DNA from 2 places in the Neorhizobium sp. LjRoot104 genome. Region 1 is predicted to be linked to the other one. Evidence: predicted binding sites of a transcription regulator. Region 1 holds the regulator's gene; the other holds the start of a gene.

Region 1 (4,198 bases):
GGTGGAGGCGCCCGACGGAACGGCCGCGCGGCCCATCGAACCGTCTTCCAGATAGACATCCACCTCAACGGTCGGATTGCCGCGGCTGTCGAGGATTTCGCGGGCGATGATATCGGTGATGGCGGTCAAGGGTCTCTCCCTGGGTTTGGACTTGACGTCACGAGGTCACTGAAAATGTCTCATAATCAATGACACGAAAATTACAATCGAGGCAGGTTGCGCGCTTTTAGTGAGCGGGCTCAAGCCGCCTTGGCGACAGCATCGAGGGCGAGCAGCTTTTCGAGGAGCCGCGGCATGTCCTTCAGATAGACCATGTTGGGGCCGTCCGAGGGCGCGTTGTCCGGGTCCTGGTGGGTTTCCAGAAAGACGCCGGCGACACCGACCGCGACGGCTGCGCGAGCCAGCACCGGCACCATGGTGCGGTCGCCGCCGGTGGAAGCGCCCTGCCCGCCCGGTTGCTGCACCGAATGCGTCGCATCGAAAATCACCGGGGCGCCCAGCGACGCCATGATCGGCAGCGAGCGCATGTCGGAGACGAGCGTGTTGTAGCCGAAGGAAGCACCGCGCTCGCAGAGCAGCACGTTCGGATTGCCGCTCTGTGTGAATTTGGCAAGGACGTTCTTCATGTCCCAGGGCGCCAGGAACTGGCCCTTCTTGACGTTGATGACACGGCCCGTCCTGGCGGCTGCGACAAGCAGGTCCGTCTGGCGGGAGAGGAAGGCCGGTATCTGCAGGATATCGACCGTCTCGGCGACGACTGCGCACTGCTCCTCCGTGTGAATGTCGGTCAAGACCGGAAAGCCGAATTCCTTCTTAAGGTCGGCGAAGATTTCCATGGCGGTTTCGAGCCCGATGCCGCGCTTGCCTGAAATCGACGTGCGGTTGGCCTTGTCGTAGGAGGACTTGTAGACGAGGCCGATGCCGAGCTTGCCGCAGAGTTCCTTCAGCTCGCCCGCCATCATGAAGGCGTGGTCGCGGCTCTCCATCTGGCAGGGGCCGGCGATCAGCGACAGTTTTGCGTCCTGCGCGAAAACCACCTTGCCGTCTCCTTCGCCTACGGAGACGCTGGAATTTGCGGTAACGTCCATGAACCTATTCCTCGAAGCCGAACAAAACACCCTGGCCGGGCGCCGCCGAGACGAGAACACGGCCCTCCCGGCGGACGAATGCGACGTCATTAGCAGCAAGGGTGATCTCTGTCACGGCAAGATCCGTCGTCTTGAAGATGATCACCCGGCCGCGCAGCCCCTCGCCACCCGGCATCGACGGCAGGGCGAATTCCGCTTCGAGCTGCTGATCCTGCAGGATGCGGATGCGGGCATTGGCCGCGGCAAGTTCGATCGACGCCGCCTCCGGCTTGGCCTTGGTCAGCAGCACCTGCTCCGCCAGGGGGGCGAAATCGGAGGGTGCCGATGCCGACAGGATGACCTCGCTCAGCCCCGTGACGGCGTTGGAATGGCGCTCCAGTTCGTCGCGATCGGCCGGCAGGGGATTGATCCGCTGGCACGAAAACATCAGGAAATCCGGCGCGCGGTCATCACCCGCAAAAGCCAGCCGGAAGCTCGCCTGCGTTTCGGAACCGTCGGCCAGGGTCATGCCGCGGGAAAATTCAAGCACGTCGCCTGCCGAGATGCCACGCATCTTGAAACGCGCGTGATCGGCCATCGCGTCACCCGTGGCGATGACGAGCGCGGAGAGCCCCTGCCTGTCGCGCCCCTTGCGGAAGGCCAGATCGCGGGCGGTAAAAACGTTACCGCGTTTGGCGGCAGCGCTTGCATGGCGGCGATTGGCAAGCGCCAGCGGCTCCAGATAGCTGCCATCCGAGAAGAACACGCAAGCATTGGCTGTGCCGAAAGGATGAAAAGCGTCGGGCGCAACTGTAAAACCAAGCTTCGTGAGCCGAGAACGCGCAGCGGCAAGTCCCGCCACCGGCAGCACGAGATGATCGATTGGTCTTGCGTTCACGCGAGGGCCCCCGGAATTGGAATCGCAAAGCTACTTTGGCAGCGGGCTCGCGCCGCGCAAGTGGTGTGACACGAGATATCTGGCACGCATCTATGAAGAAAAATCGTCATACTTCACATAATTTTAGGGGCTTGCGGAACACATATGGAACATATAGTGTCCGTTCTGGATTTGTTTCCGACTCTGAGGGTGCCAAAAGATGCTCACGCGCAAACAACAGGAATTGCTTCTGTTCATTCACGAACGCATGAAGGAATCCGGCGTCCCGCCGTCATTCGACGAAATGAAGGACGCTCTCGACCTCGCGTCCAAGTCCGGCATCCACCGGCTGATCACGGCCCTCGAGGAACGCGGCTTCATCCGCCGCCTACCGAACCGGGCCCGCGCGCTCGAAGTCATCAAGCTGCCGGAAGCCTATTCGCCCAGCATCCAGCCCCGCCGCGGCTTCTCGCCGAGCGTCATCGAGGGCAGCCTCGGCAAGCCGCAGCCCGTCGCGGCACCTCAGAAGCCGGCCGCCAACGACGACGTATCGAACGCCACCACCGTTCCGGTCATGGGCCGCATCGCTGCCGGCGTGCCGATCTCGGCGATCCAGAACAATACGCATGACATCGCCGTGCCGGCCGAAATGCTCGGTTCCGGCGAACATTACGCTCTCGAAGTCAAGGGCGATTCGATGATCGAGGCTGGCATTCTCGACGGAGATACCGTGATCATCCGCAACAGCAATACGGCCAATCCGGGCGATATCGTCGTGGCGCTGGTGGACGACGAGGAAGCGACGCTGAAGCGCTTCCGTCGCCGCGGCGCTTCGATCGCGCTCGAAGCCGCCAACCCCGCCTACGAAACCCGGATTTTCGGGCCGGACCGGGTGAAGATCCAGGGCAAGCTCGTCGGCCTCATCCGCCGGTATCATTGATCAGCTGCCGGAGCGGTTCCGGCAATGACCTATCGAACCCCTGGCTTCGCCAATCATAGTGGCGGTGCCGGCTCCAGGGGCGGTCCTCGCCCTCCATGGCGGCACGGACCTTCCAGCGCCGTATATCGGCCGCCTCGTTGAGGGAAATCTCCAGGGCACCCGCCTTGCGAAGCGTGGCGCCATTGATCATCAGCGCGCCGGACCGGCATTGGTCGAAGCGGGCACGCGGAGCTATGACAAGAGTGGCGGCGTCGCAGGCGGCACCGGCATAACGGCCGTCCTCGATAGCGACAACAATTCCCTTGCCCGTGCGTGCCGCGCACCAGGCTTTCTGTTGACAGGTGAAGCGGCCGGCAGGCGCTCGTTTCATTTGCGACCTTGCCGTTTCGAGTTCCGGTGGGGTCAGTTCGCGCCGCTCGTTTGTTTTCTCGCCGGGAGGCTTGTCGCCGAGCGGTTTGTCGTCGGGCGGCTTGTCCCTGGATGGCGACATTTCAGGCTTGACGGGATCGCCGAGCAAAAGAGCCCTCTTCCATTGGTCGTAGATGAAGTCGGGCGGGCGGGCGCGATTGATGGCGACCCTCTCCCCGTCTAAAAGGGCGACCGTGGTCCCGTCTTCCGAGATCAGTATATCCGGCAGGGGCATCGACCGCTCATGCCAGGAAAGCACCAGGGCGGTCACCATCAGCGGCAGGCCGATCAGTCTCAGTCTCGTCCTTAACAGCGTCAGCAGCAGAAAACCTGCGGTCGAGACGGTCAGGAACCAGGGATGCTGGCGCCCTGTGCCGACATCGCCGCCCCAGGCGGCGATGTGCTTGGCGATGGCGATCACCCATTCCAGGCCGAGGCCCATGAGCTTCATGAAGGGAGCATCGAGGCCGAACGGCATCAGCAGCATGCCGGCCAGCCCGGCGGGCATGACCACGAAGGAGATGATCGGCATGGCGGCGAGGTTCGCGGCTAGGCCGTAGGCGGCGATACGGTGGAAATGCTCGACCGAGAACATTGCTGTCGAGATGCCGCCGATCAGCGATGTCACGAAGACGCCGGCCGCAAAATTCCAGGATGCCAGCACGGGCGTCACCACAGGGTGACGGAACGGCAAAGGTTCGGGATCGCGGCCTTCCGCCCTGTGTTTCCAGAGGGCGTAGCCGGCGACCAGGGCCGCGGTGGCGGCAAACGACATCTGGAAACTCGGGCCCAGGATTTCCGAGGGCGACATGGCGATGATGACCAGGGCCGACAGCGCGACATTGCGCAGGCTGATTGATGGCCGATCGAAGAGCACCGCGACCAGCATGATCGCCATCATGATAT
Region 2 (4,198 bases), on a different contig from region 1:
TCAAGCGCTTCATCAGGGATCCGATCCCAGGTTTTGCCGCGATCCGGACCAGCGGGAACGCGCGGCAGTAGACCCGGTTCGCGGCTCCAGGCCAGGAGTTGGTCCAGAGATGTCGCATTCAAGAGGTCCCGGAGGTGATGCGCGGTGACATACGCATCGGGCATGGCGCGATGGGCCGGCAGGCCGATGTCATGTACGAGACCCTCCGGCATGCGCTGGTAGCGCAGCATCTGGTTGGAAAAGCGCGGCAGTTCCGGCCAGACTCGCAAAGCCGATTTCCAGGTGCAGATCCATGGCGTTCCACCGGTGAAGCGCGGCGTGCAGTAGCGCTGTTCAAAACCCGCCCGGTGCGCCGCGAGCGCATCCAGCCGCCCCGGAGGTCGCAGCACGCTTGCGGCGATATCCTTCCAGAACGGAGCATCGGCCACCTGGCTGTCAAGGATATGATGCACGGCAATCGTATCCGGCGTCATCGGCCGTCCGGGATTGACCAGCAGTGCGCCACGCTCCTCGGTCACCCGCCACACGCCATCGTCACCAAGAACGACATCCTGCCAACCGATCTCGCAGACATCGTTCGGGCCATTGCCGCCGGTCTCGAGATCGATGACGCGGACTCTGGGGAGAGAAATGTCGGAAATCCTGATCGTTCCTCTTGTTGAACCCGATCATAAAGCCAGGTCGAGCTGGGGTTGTTCCCCGTCATGGTCTGTCTGATCGTTGGTGAGCGAGGAGAGCGTAACGCCAAGCAGACGGACCGGGCGCTTGAAGGGATAGACCGTGGCAAGAAGCGCCGATGCCGCCTCCATGATCCCAGCAACGCCCGTGACAGGAAACGTGCCCGTCCTGCTTCGCGTTGCCTGGGTGAAGTCCGAATATTTGATCTTCACCGTCACCGTCCTGCCGCTGATCGACTTTGCCTGACAATGCGACCAGACTTTTTCCGCCAGAGGTCTCAGCTCGGTGGTGGCCAGGGCAATATCGTCGATGTCATCGACAAACGTATCTTCAGCGCCGACCGACTTTCGCACCCGGTCGGGCCGCACCGGACGGTCGTCGATGCCGCGAGCGATGCCATAAAAATAGGGGCCGGATTTCCCGAAATTCTCCGTCAGGAAGAGCAGCGATTTCGATTTGAGATCGGCGCCGGTTTCGATGCCGAGACGGTGCATCTTCTCGGCGGTGGCAGGACCGACGCCGTGAAACTTCTTAACCGCGAGCCCTTCGACGAATGCAGGCCCGTTCTTCGGCGTTATGACGGCCTGGCCGTTCGGCTTGTTGAGGTCCGACGCCATCTTGGCAAGGAACTTGTTGTAGGAAATGCCGGCCGATGCATTGAGACCAGTGACGGCCTTTATCTTCGCACGGATTTCCAGTGCGATCTCGGTGGCAATCGGCATGTCCTTGAGATTTTCCGTCACGTCGAGATAGGCTTCGTCGAGCGACAGCGGTTCGATCAGCGGCGTATATTCCGCGAAGATCTCGCGGATCTGTTGCGAGACGGCGCGATAGACCTCGAACCGTGGTTTCACGAAAATCAGCTCCGGGCACTTCCGAGCCGCCGTCACCGACGGCATGGCCGAGCGGACGCCATACTCGCGGGCCTCATAGCTTGCCGCAGCAACCACACCACGAGCAGCCGCGCCGCCGACCGCAAGAGGCTTGCCGCGTAGCTCCGGATTGTCACGCTGTTCCACCGACGCGTAGAAGGCATCCATGTCGACATGGATGATCTTGCGAGGGGATGGTGCAGTCATGTCGTTCATGTGGGTCGTTCAACGCAAATGAAAACAAAGAGGGAACATAACAGGCGTCCGGCACGAATCCAACCCGACGAGATTGAGTTTTCCATTGGGACCGAAACAACACGACCGGAGCGACGTTTGGTACCCGATGACCAAAACGCAGGGAGAAACTCATGTCTGACGATAGCACCACGACCATCCGCGCAACCTTCAAGACCCGTGAGGCTGCGGACCTTGCGATAGAACATCTGGTCCAGAGCCATGGAATTTCCCGGTCCGATATATTCGTGCAGCCGGTCGCGTCTGAAAACTCGGCAGGATCTGCACCCTCGGGCGGCGACGTGTTGCGTGACGGCGACGTGCGTACCGATGCGCCGCTCGAGGGAGAGATCGAAGTGTCGGCCGACATTGCGTCCCAGAAGATCGCCGCCGTGCAGCGCAGTTTCGGCGATCTCGATGCGATCCGGGTTTCGGGACGTTGACCAGTCGGGAGCCGGTCGAGCCGGCTCCTTTCGTATTGTGTGGCGGAGTTGCGAGATCATGGCTGACAGTCTTTCGACATATCGGTCGAAGCGGGATTTCAAGAAGACAAAGGAGCCGAGCGGCGAGGTGGGCATCAAGCCATCCAATCGCCTGCGCTTCGTCATACAGAAACACGACGCGACCCGCCTGCATTACGATCCGCGCCTTGAACTCGACGGCGTATTCAAATCCTGGGCCGTAACCCGGGGGCCGTCGCTCGATCCGAGCGACAAGAGGCTTGCAGTCGAGGTCGAGGATCATCCGCTCGATTACGGCGATTTCGAAGGCACGATCCCAAAAGGTGAATATGGCGGTGGTACCGTCATGCTCTGGGACCGAGGCTACTGGGAGCCGGAAGGCAATAAATCGCCGGAAGAAGCCCTGAAGAAGGGCGACTTCAAGTTCGTACTGCACGGCAAACGCCTGCAAGGAAGTTTCGTCCTTGTGCGGATGCGGCATGATCGCGACGGCGGCAAGCGAACCAACTGGCTGCTGATCAAGCATCACGACGAACATTCGGTCGAGGCAGACGGGGCAGCGATCCTGGAAGACAATAACACCTCCGTTGCATCCGGTCGCACGATGGAGTCGATAGCGTCCGGCAAGGGCAGGAAGCCGAAGCCGTTCATGCTGGAAGGTGATGCGGCCGAAGCGGATGCCGTCTGGGACAGCAGTCATGGCCTTGCCGCCGAAGAGCGCAAGGCGACAGCAAAGTTGGATGCAAGCAAGGGGAAAAAACGCGCGGCCACGAAGCGCGCCAAGTCCGTTATGCCTGACTTTATCGCGCCGCAGCTCTGTGAAACCCTTACCCGTCCGCCGGCGGGAAAAGGCTGGATCCACGAAATCAAATTCGACGGGTACCGCATCCAGATGCGCGTCGAGAATGGTGACGTAACGCTGAAGACCCGCAAGGGCCTCGACTGGACAGCGAAATGGCCCGCAATCGCCGCCGCCGCTTCTTCCCTTCCCGACTGCATCATTGATGGCGAAATCTGCGCTCTCGATGAGAACGGCGCACCTGACTTTGCGGCCCTTCAAGCCGCGCTCTCGGAAGGAAAGACGGATGAGCTGGTCTACTTGGCTTTCGATCTCCTGTTTGTCGGCGATGACGATCTGCGTGACCATCCGCTGACGGAGCGGAAGGAGAGACTGGCATCCTTCCTATCCGAGGCAGGCGAAGATCCGCTCCTTCGTTTTGTCGAGCATTTCGAGACCGGTGGCGATGCGGTGCTGAAGTCTGCTTGTCGGCTGTCGTTGGAAGGTATCGTATCCAAGCAGGCGGACGCGCCGTATCAGTCCGGGCGTACGGAAACATGGGCGAAATCCAAGTGCCGTGCTGGTCATGAAGTCGTTATCGGCGCGTACGCTACGACCAACGGCAAATTCCGCTCGCTGCTGGGCGTTAATCGCGGCAATCATTTTGTCTATGTCGGCCGGGTCGGCACGGGGTACGGCGCAAAGGTCGTCGAGACACTTCTACCGAAGCTGCGGGCACTTGAAACCGCGAAGTCACCATTCACGGGCATCGGGGCTCCCAAAAAGTCATCCGACGTCGTCTGGCTGAAACCCGAGCTCGTTGCCGAGATCGAATTCGCCGGCTGGACCGCGGACGGACAGGTACGGCAGGCATCGTTCAAGGGCTTGCGGGAGGACAAGCCGGCGGACGAGGTCGAGGCAGAGACTCCGGCATCTCCGGTCGAACAGGAGGTGCCAGACCCCGAAACCGACAAGCCGGCGCAGAAGCGGTTTCGGAAGGGTGCAAAGGCGGAGGTCATGGGAGTGATGATCTCCAGCCCTGACAAGCCGCTGTGGCCGGACGCCGGCGACAAGCAGCCCGTCACAAAGGTCGATCTGGCTCGCTATCACGAAGCTGTCGGGTCCTGGCTGATCGAGCATATCAAGGGTCGACCGTGCTCGATCATCCGCACGCC

The links. Region 1 encodes LexA, which represses DNA repair genes until DNA is damaged. Its sites were predicted from a motif close to TGTTCNNNNTGTGTTCNG; they were not measured.
Region 2: a site for LexA is predicted at 1,787-1,804, ahead of dinB (DNA polymerase IV). Genes of this name have one in related genera too.

What each region holds. Positions count from the first base shown of each region.
Region 1 covers NZ_CAXURS020000001.1:1,426,829-1,431,026, reverse strand. The annotation lists gene eno (phosphopyruvate hydratase) at 1-129, opposite strand, end outside; gene kdsA (3-deoxy-8-phosphooctulonate synthase) at 240-1,088, opposite strand; gene ACSQ8R_RS07335 (VOC family protein) at 1,093-1,965, opposite strand; gene lexA (transcriptional repressor LexA) at 2,165-2,884, shown strand; gene ACSQ8R_RS07325 (ComEC/Rec2 family competence protein) at 2,865-4,198, opposite strand, start outside.
Region 2 covers NZ_CAXURS020000002.1:1,737,094-1,741,291, reverse strand. The annotation lists gene ACSQ8R_RS30425 (DNA polymerase III subunit epsilon) at 1-518, opposite strand, end outside; gene dinB (DNA polymerase IV) at 669-1,766, opposite strand; gene ACSQ8R_RS30415 (hypothetical protein) at 1,919-2,227, shown strand; gene ligD (DNA ligase D) at 2,286-4,198, shown strand, end outside.